One region of the Rhizobium sp. AN73 genome, then DNA from elsewhere that is predicted to be linked to it. Evidence: predicted binding sites of a transcription regulator. Region 1 holds the regulator's gene; each other region holds the start of a gene.
The links. The regulator LexA, encoded in region 1, represses DNA repair genes until DNA is damaged. The targets are predictions, from matches to a motif close to TGTTCNNNNTGTGTTCNG.

Region 1 (2,204 bases):
CGATCCCTGCCGGTGAACACATCTCCCTTGTCCACTGAGGCAGTATACTTAGCCGGATCAGCAACTGAGAGCGGCTCCAGATAGGTGCCGTCGGTGAAAAAAACGCAGGCATTTTGCGTGCCGAAGGGATGAAGAGCCTCCGGTGCGACCGTAAATCCAAGGCTGGCAAGACGTTTCACGGCAACGCCGATATCCTGTACCGGCAGAACGAGATGATCGACGTTATGGGATTTCATCATGACCTGCTTCCTGCGCTGGCGCTCCGTCCGGGCATGCCTGAACGATTTGGACCGCAGAAAAGCACAATCAGGCGCAAAGAAGCAAATCATCAAAACAACAGATAGCAGCTTCACGAAATTTTAGGGGATTGCGGAACACATATGGAACATATAGTGTCCGTTCTGTATTTGTTTCGCGACTTCCACGACGATTCTAAAGGGTGTTTTCCTCATGCTCACGCGCAAACAGCAGGAATTGCTTCTCTTCATTCATGAACGAATGAAAGAGTCCGGCGTGCCGCCCTCCTTCGATGAAATGAAGGACGCACTCGATCTTGCCTCCAAATCCGGCATCCACCGGCTGATTACTGCGCTCGAAGAGCGTGGATTCATTCGCCGGCTACCTAACAGAGCGCGAGCGCTGGAAGTCATCAAGCTGCCTGAGGCCTATACGCCGGGCGCAAGGCCGCAGCGCGGCTTTTCGCCGAGCGTCATCGAAGGCAGCCTTGGCAAGCCCAAGGCGCCGGAAGCGGCCCCTGCCCCCAAGACGCCGGCCAACGATCTCGTCGGGGCCGTCACCGTGCCTGTCATGGGCCGCATTGCCGCCGGTGTGCCGATTTCCGCCATCCAGAACAACACCCATGATGTGGCCGTTCCGGTGGACATGCTCGGCACGGGTGAACATTACGCTCTTGAGGTCAAGGGCGATTCGATGATCGAGGCCGGCATTTTCGACGGCGACACCGTCATCATCCGCAATGGCAGCACCGCCAATCCCGGCGATATCGTCGTGGCGTTGGTGGATGACGAGGAAGCGACGCTGAAGCGTTTCCGCCGCAAGGGCGCGTCCATTGCACTCGAGGCAGCAAACCCCGCCTATGAGACCCGCATCTTCGGACCGGACCGGGTGAAAATCCAGGGTAAACTGGTGGGGCTGATCCGCCGTTACCATTGATCCAATGGAACCGGCCGTCACCCCTTTTTGTAACGGGTGTCATTGTGAAGATGACACTCGTGCAAGTGGGTGTGGCTGGTGCCGAATGAGGCACGGTCTGCTGGTATACGGAAGATGTGTGTCACCCGGCGGATCGGCTTACCGTGCCCCGTAAAATTCAGATGCGGCTTTCGCCTCAATGTTTCTGTTTCGCGGTAAGCGCAACGGCAAACATGCTTCTGGTGCCATCGGCGCGGGAACGATCGAGGGGCTTTGGGCAAGGCTGCGCGAATCTGTTCAATCTCGTCGTGCGCTGAGTTCTTCATTGCCACCCGCTGGTGACATATCGCAGGATGCAGCTCTCCGTACTCCGTTTTACCACTCATCAACAGCGCTTATGGGTGCCATGGAATATTTTCGATATTCCGTGAACGCTTGGCAGGTGTAGAAATGCGCGTCATATCCGGGAGATACGCCATGTACGATCTTTATATCGCCAACAAGAACTATTCTTCATGGTCGCTGCGGCCGTGGGTGTTGATGCGCACACTCGGTATCGCCTTCGATGAAAAGCTCGTTCCATTCGGCGAAGGCGTCGCCTTCACCACATTTTCGCCAACCGGCAAGGTGCCCTGCCTTGTCGACGATGGTGTAACGGTGTGGGAAACGCTTTCGATCGCCGAGTACCTTGCCGAAAGACACCAGGGCATCTGGGCAAGCGACACGAAGGCAAGGGCCTGGTCACGGTCGGCCGCAAGCGAGATGCATGCCGGCTTTTCCTCGCTGCGCAATCTCTATCCCATGTCGGTCGGCGTCAGGATAAAGCCGAAGGTTGGCGATGCCGGGCTGGCGGCCGACATAAAGCGCATCGATGCGCTATGGAGCGAAGGCCTTGCGAAATTTGGCGGGCCCTATCTTGCCGGTCAAAAATTCACGGCGGTCGATGCCTTTTTCTGCCCGGTCGCATTCCGTTTCCAGACCTATGGCGCGGATCTTTCGCCTGCGGCGAAAGCCTATTGCGATAGGTTGCTCGCCCTGCCCGCCATGCAGGA
Region 2 (2,204 bases), 1.1 Mb from region 1:
GGTTCAATAAAACTCACAAAAAGCACCCCTCGCAGCAGTTGCGTTTGAATTGTCGCTGCCCTACACCTTCAGGGTTTTCTGAAGCATTTCCGGGGTCTCTTCCGGTCCTGCCGGGAATCGCGAAAAGACGAGGCAATGGGCATGGCGGACCAGCGAAGCGTCCACATGCTGCAAGAGGAACATGCGCATGGCGAAGATCAAGAACGTCGCGATCCAGATGGATCATGTCTCCGGCATCAACATCGCCGGTGACTCCACTTTCGCCATGAGCCTTGAGGCGCAGGCGCGCGGATACCGGCTGTTCCATTATACGCCCGAACGCCTCTCCATGCGCGATGGCAAGATCTACGCCACCGTCGAACAGATGGAACTGCGCGACATCAAGGGCGACCATTTCTCGCTGTCGGAACCGGAGCGTGTTGATCTTTCGACCATGGATGTCATCCATCTGCGTCAGGACCCGCCGTTCGACATGGCCTACATCACCTCGACCCACCTGCTGGAGCGCATTCATCCCAAGACGCTGGTGGTCAACGATCCCGCCTGGGTTCGCAACTCGCCGGAAAAGATTTTCGTCACCGAATTCGCCGATCTGATGCCGAAGACGCTGATCACCAAGGACGTGGCTGAGATCACTCGGTTCCGCAATGAAATGGGCGATATCATCCTCAAGCCGCTTTATGGCAATGGCGGTGCTGGCGTTTTCCATTCGACGCGTGACGACCGCAATTTCTCCTCGCTGCTGGAAATGTTCGGCCAGATGTTCCGCGAGCCTTACATCGCCCAGGAATATCTGCCGGATGTCCGCAAGGGCGACAAACGTATCCTGCTGGTGGATGGCGAGCCCGTGGGCGCGATCAACCGCGTGCCAGCGGAAAACGATGCCCGCTCCAACATGCATGCCGGCGGCCGGCCGGAACCGACGGAACTGACGGCGCGCGAGAAGGAAATCTGCCGCCGCATCGGTCCCGCCCTGCGCGAGCGCGGTTTCCTGTTCGTCGGTATCGATGTGATCGGCGATTACCTTACGGAAATCAACGTCACCTCGCCGACCGGCATTCGCGAAGTGCAGAAGTTCGGTGGTGCCGATGTCGCTAGCCTGTTGTGGGACGCGATCGAGAAAAAACGCGAAGCACAGGATTTCTGAGGCAATTTCCTCGCTGTCTCCGTTTGTTCCGCGTGCACAACTCTATACAACTAAAATACACCATGTGCGCGAAATTGTTCGCCAAATGTTCTTGTTTTATTCTTTGTACTGTGGCAGGTTACTTGCGGGTGGCCGCTATTAGAGCGTGATGCTTTGATCGTAAGGCCGGTTTGCGGGGGCAGGCCATGGTGGCACGGGTCAATACGGTTGCATTTCAGGGAATAGAGGGTGTGCCGGTCGAGGTACAGGTCATGGTCGCGCCCGGAAAGATCGGCATCCAGATCGTCGGCCTACCGGACAAGGCTGTGGCCGAAAGCCGGGAGCGGGTGCAGGCCGCCCTGCACGCCTCGGGTCTGGCGTTGCCACCAAAAAAAGTCACCGTCAATCTGGCGCCCGCCGATTTGCCGAAGGAAGGATCGCATTTCGATCTTCCGATTGCCCTTGGCCTCATGGCTGCCTTGGGAGCCATACCGGCGGAGGCGCTGGGGCAATATGTGGTTCTCGGCGAACTCAATCTCGATGGTACCATCGGTACGGTTTCGGGCGCCTTGCCTGCAGCCATCGGCGCCAATGCGCTCGGCAAGGGTTTGATCTGCCCGGCCGATAGCGGGCCGGAGGCGGCGTGGGCAGGCGCCGGCATCGATATTCTCGCCCCGCGCAGCCTCATTGCGCTCGCCAATCATTTCCGCGGCACCCAGCTTCTCTCCCGCCCCACGCCTGCCATCCGGGCCAATCCGGTGAATTTACCGGATCTGGCCGATATCAAGGGGCAAGAGACGGCCCGGCGCGCGCTGGAAGTGGCAGCGGCCGGCGGCCATAATCTGCTGATGGTGGGTCCACCCGGCTCGGGCAAATCCATGCTTGCGGCACGCCTGCCGTCAATCCTGCCACCGCTCGAGGCGGCGGAATTGCTGGAAGTCTCCATGGTCCATTCCATCGCCGGTCAATTGTCCGGTGGCAAACTGTCGGACCGCAGACCGTTCCGCACGCCGCACCATTCCGCCACCATGGCCGCATTGATCGGCGGAGGATTGCGCGCCAAGCCGGGCGAGGCCTC
Region 3 (2,204 bases), 660 kb from region 1:
CGTCACTCTTTATTGGCAAGCACCGCCGGTTATCGGCCGCGCGCACAATGCTGCGCCTTCGATCCAGCAAGCGGGGTAATTTTCAAAGCAGCGACAATTGCACGCCTGTACCACCCGGCGGCACGAAGAGATCGTCGCGCAGATGAATGCCGCGGCGGATGAGGCCAAGCCGTTTCGTCGCCATCTCGAAACGCCGGCCGATCTGCCAGGCATAGGGACCGGCGCCCTTCATGCGTTTTCCGAATTCCGCATCGTAATCCTTGCCGTCGCGCATGGAGCGCACCAGCGACATGACATGCCGGTAGCGATCCGGGTAATTGCGCAGCAGCCAGTCGCGGAAGAGGGGACTGACCTCCAGCGGCAGGCGCAACAGCACATAGGAGGCTTCGCTGGCGCCAGCGGCCTTGCCGGCTTCCAGAACGCGTTCGATCTCATGATCGTTGAGTGCCGGAATGACGGGCGCCATCATCACTGCCACGGGAATACCGGCATCCGTCAGGGTCTTGATGGCTTCCAGCCGTTTGTCGGGGGTGGCGGCGCGCGGTTCCATGCTGCGTGCCAGCTTGCGATCCAGCGTCGTCACGGAAATACCCACCTTGGCGAGCCCCTTCCTGGCCATCGGTGCCAGAATGTCGATATCGCGTCTGATCAGGGCCGATTTGGTGACGATGGCGACGGGGTGGTCGGCCTTCGCCAGCACTTCCAGTATCTGCCGCATGATGCGCCATTCACGCTCTATTGGCTGATAGGGATCGGTATTGGTGCCGATGGCGATCACACGCGGCTTGTAGCCGGGTTTCGCCAGCTCCCTTTCCAGCAGCTTGGCCGCATCCGGCTTGGCAAACAGTTTGGCCTCGAAATCCAGCCCCGCCGAGAGCCCCATATAGCTGTGCGTGGGGCGGGCGAAGCAGTAGATGCAGCCATGCTCGCAGCCGCGATAGGGATTGATGGAACGGTCGAAGGGAATGTCGGGCGATTCGTTGCGGGTGATGATGCTGCGCGGCTTTTCCACCTGCACTTCGGTGCGGAATTCCGGCAGCTCCTCGAGAGTCTGCCAGCCATCATCGAACACCTCCCGCTGCAGCGCCTCGAAGCGGCCGCCCGGATTAATCCCGGCACCACGTCCGCGGCGACGGTCGATCTCGATACGCAGGCCCGATGCATCGGCCAGCGCATTGGCAATATCCGGCGTATGGCTCGGCTGGAAGGCAGCCTGCCCCGAAAGCGTATGGTCTCTCATCTGGATGCTCCCAGGGTGCCGCGCGCCTCTCAAGGCACGTCCAACGCCCTAAACCGTTTCCGCTCGAACCGGCGTTTCATCGCCCTCTCGAATGATTAAATTCCTACTGCACAAATGAGAACAATACAAGAACAAAAATAGCAAATCGATATTTGTCCCATCAGCGACTGATGTGTGGTTTTCTCAATCCAGCCTGAAAGCCAGGCGTCGTCGGGTACTGATTATCGCGGATTTTCTCACGATGAGCGGAGTGGCAATTTATTGTGCGATGCGTTAGAGCTATGCATATGTTGACAGTCATAATGGAATGCCGGGATCAGGAACCGGAACTGGCGCATACGCTGTCTGCGCTTGTAACCGGGGCCGTGGAAGGGCTGGTAAGCGATGTGGTGATCCTCGATCACGGTTCGCGCGATGGATCGTCGCGCGTCGCCGATGCTGCCGGTTGCCGTTTTTATGAGCAATGGGATATTGAAGATGTCATGCGTTCAGTGCGCGGGCATTGGATACTGCTGGTCGAGCCGGGCGCTCGTCCGCAGAGCGGTTGGATCGAGGAGATTCTCGAATATGTGACGGTGTGTGCGGAGCCTGCGCGTTTCTCGCCGTCCCGTTACCACAAACGGCCGTTTTTCAGCCGGATAGTGCGTCGTCAGCCGCCGCTGGAATGCGGTTATCTGATGCCGAAGAAACATGCTGTGGCGATTGCGAAATCCGGCATGGGCCTGACGCAGCTCGTCCATGCGCAAAAGCCGCGCCGCCTGAATGCGGAACTGGTTCCGGCCTGGACGGCCCGCCCCTCGAACTGACCTGCCATAAAGACGATGCCGCCGTGCCTAGCCGGCGGCGAGCACCTTGCCGGGGTTCATGATGCCTGCGGGGTCGAAGGCGTGTTTGATGCGCCGCATCAGTTCCATTTCGATGCCGGGCCGGATGGCGGCCAATTCGTCGCGCTTCAACTGGCCAA
Region 4 (2,204 bases), 1.5 Mb from region 1:
CCATTGCCCTTTCCGACGGCTCGTCGCTCGAAGCGCGGTTGCTCATCGCCTGCGACGGCGTCCGCTCGGCCTTGCGGGATATGGCGGGCATAAAGACCGTGCACTGGAATTACGATCAGTCCGGTATCGTCACGACCGTTGAACACGAGCGGCCGCATGAAGGCTGCGCGGAGGAACATTTCCTGCCGTCGGGGCCTTTTGCCGTCCTGCCTCTCAAGGGAAACCGGTCGTCGCTTGTCTGGACCGAGCGCACGGCCGATGCCGACCGGCTGGTGGCTGCCGATGATCTGGTGTTTGAGGAAGAACTTGAGCGCCGGTTCGGCCACAAGCTCGGCCCTGTCCGTCCCGTCGGTCCCCGCCGCGCCTTTCCGCTGGGCTTGACACTGGCGCGCTCCTTCGTCGCGCCGCGTTTCGCGCTGGCCGGCGATGCCGCGCATGGAATTCACCCGATCTCGGGCCAAGGCCTCAATCTCGGCTTCAAGGACGTTGCGGCGCTGGCCGAAACCGTGGTCGAGGCAGACCGGCTCGGTCTCGATATCGGCTCTCTCAATGTTCTCGAGCGTTACCAGTCCTGGCGGCGTTTCGACACGTTGCGGATGGGCGTGACGACCGATGTGCTGAACCGGCTTTTCTCCAACGATGTCGGTCCCATTCGCATCATGCGCGATCTCGGCCTGGGTGTGGTCGATCGTTTGCCGGGTCTGAAATCCTATTTCATCGGTCAGGCCGCCGGCACGACGGATGCGGGCGCGCCGCGCCTGCTTGCCGGCGAGGCGCTCTAACTCCTGTGATTGCCGCTTGACAGCCGATTCCGGCATTTTCCGCCGGAAGACGGTGCCGCAAAGCTGAATCCGGCCAAGGACTTATCCGGATTCACAATCTGGTATGGCGCGTGCATTTGCCAACCAGATGTTGCGGAGAACAAAAGCTGAATCCCGTCGAGTCAGCGATTCGTATTCGATTCGTTCGCAGACTGTTCCGTATCCGAATCGATCTCGGTTTCGCCGGATTCTTTTTATTTACTCAACCATTTGAATCTTTAGGGAAAATTCGGCTAAGCAAATACCTCATGTCAGTTTGCGGGCGAGGCCTATTGCCTTTGTCGGCGGGCATTGCCATGTGTGTGATGCGTGCGGCCCGCATTCAGCGATTGTGGGCGGCACGGCAAGCAGATGAAGTCGATTCGCGGATAGTACGTTGAATTTTCGCCCCATGATCCTGAGCGGCCGCGGTGTCACGGCCGTTCTCGGCCCCACCAATACCGGCAAGACCCATTACGCAATCGAGCGGATGGTGGCGCATGGCAACGGTGTCATCGGCCTACCGTTGCGTCTTCTGGCGCGCGAGGTCTATACCCGTCTTGTCGAAAAGGTGGGCGCGCCGAATGTGGCGCTGATTACCGGCGAAGAGAAAATCTCACCCCCAAAAGCCAAATATTCCGTCTGCACGGTGGAAGCCATGCCGCGCGAGACGACGGCCGCTTTCGTCGCAATCGACGAAGTGCAACTGGCCGGCGATCTGGAGCGCGGGCATATTTTCACCGACCGCGTGCTGCACTTGCGCGGGCGAGAAGAAACGCTGCTTCTCGGCGCCGGTACGATGCGCCCGATCCTCGAAAAGCTGCTGCCGGGAATTACCGTGGTCGAGCGGCCGCGCCTGTCTCAGCTTTTTTATGCGGGCCAGAAGAAGATAACCCGCCTGCCGCAACGCACGGCAATCGTCGCCTTTTCGGCGGAAGAGGTCTATGCCATTGCCGAATTGGTGCGCCGCCAGCGCGGTGGTGCCGCCGTGGTGATGGGCGCGCTTTCGCCGCGCACGCGCAATGCCCAGGTGGGGCTCTACCAATCGGGCGACGTTGAATATCTCGTGGCGACGGATGCCATCGGCATGGGCCTCAACCTCGATGTCGATCATGTTGCCTTCGCGCAGGACCGCAAATTCGACGGTTACCAGTTCCGTAATCTCAATCCGGGCGAGATCGGCCAGATTGCCGGTCGCGCCGGTCGCCATCTTCGCGATGGCACTTTTGGTGTGACGGGGCGCGTCGATCCATTTGACGACGAGCTGGTGGAGCGCATCGAGACCCATCAGTTCGATTCGGTAAAGGTGCTGCAATGGCGGACGAAAAATTTCGATTTTTCCTCCATCGCCAATCTGCGCCTGAGCCTTGATGCTGCTCCGGCGATCCAGGGGCTTTCACGGGC

Region 2: RBH10_RS21140 (YifB family Mg chelatase-like AAA ATPase) is a predicted target of LexA. The motif match lies at 1,234-1,251, and genes of this name have one in related genera.
Region 3: RBH10_RS19285 (PA0069 family radical SAM protein) is a predicted target of LexA. The motif match lies at 1,357-1,374, and genes of this name have one in related genera.
Region 4: RBH10_RS23060 (helicase-related protein) is a predicted target of LexA. The motif match lies at 964-981, and genes of this name have one in related genera.

Annotation. Positions count from the first base shown of each region.
Region 1 is NZ_JARWME010000002.1:1,220,907-1,223,110, forward strand. It holds gene RBH10_RS15995 (VOC family protein) at 1-239, opposite strand, end outside; gene lexA (transcriptional repressor LexA) at 451-1,173, shown strand; gene RBH10_RS16005 (glutathione S-transferase family protein) at 1,630-2,204, shown strand, end outside.
Region 2 is NZ_JARWME010000002.1:2,280,407-2,282,610, reverse strand. It holds gene gshB (glutathione synthase) at 188-1,147, shown strand; gene RBH10_RS21140 (YifB family Mg chelatase-like AAA ATPase) at 1,333-2,204, shown strand, end outside.
Region 3 is NZ_JARWME010000002.1:1,884,090-1,886,293, reverse strand. It holds gene RBH10_RS19285 (PA0069 family radical SAM protein) at 83-1,240, opposite strand; gene RBH10_RS19280 (glycosyl transferase) at 1,528-2,046, shown strand; gene RBH10_RS19275 (FAD-binding oxidoreductase) at 2,074-2,204, opposite strand, start outside.
Region 4 is NZ_JARWME010000002.1:2,673,632-2,675,835, forward strand. It holds gene RBH10_RS23055 (ubiquinone biosynthesis hydroxylase) at 1-782, shown strand, start outside; gene RBH10_RS23060 (helicase-related protein) at 1,213-2,204, shown strand, end outside.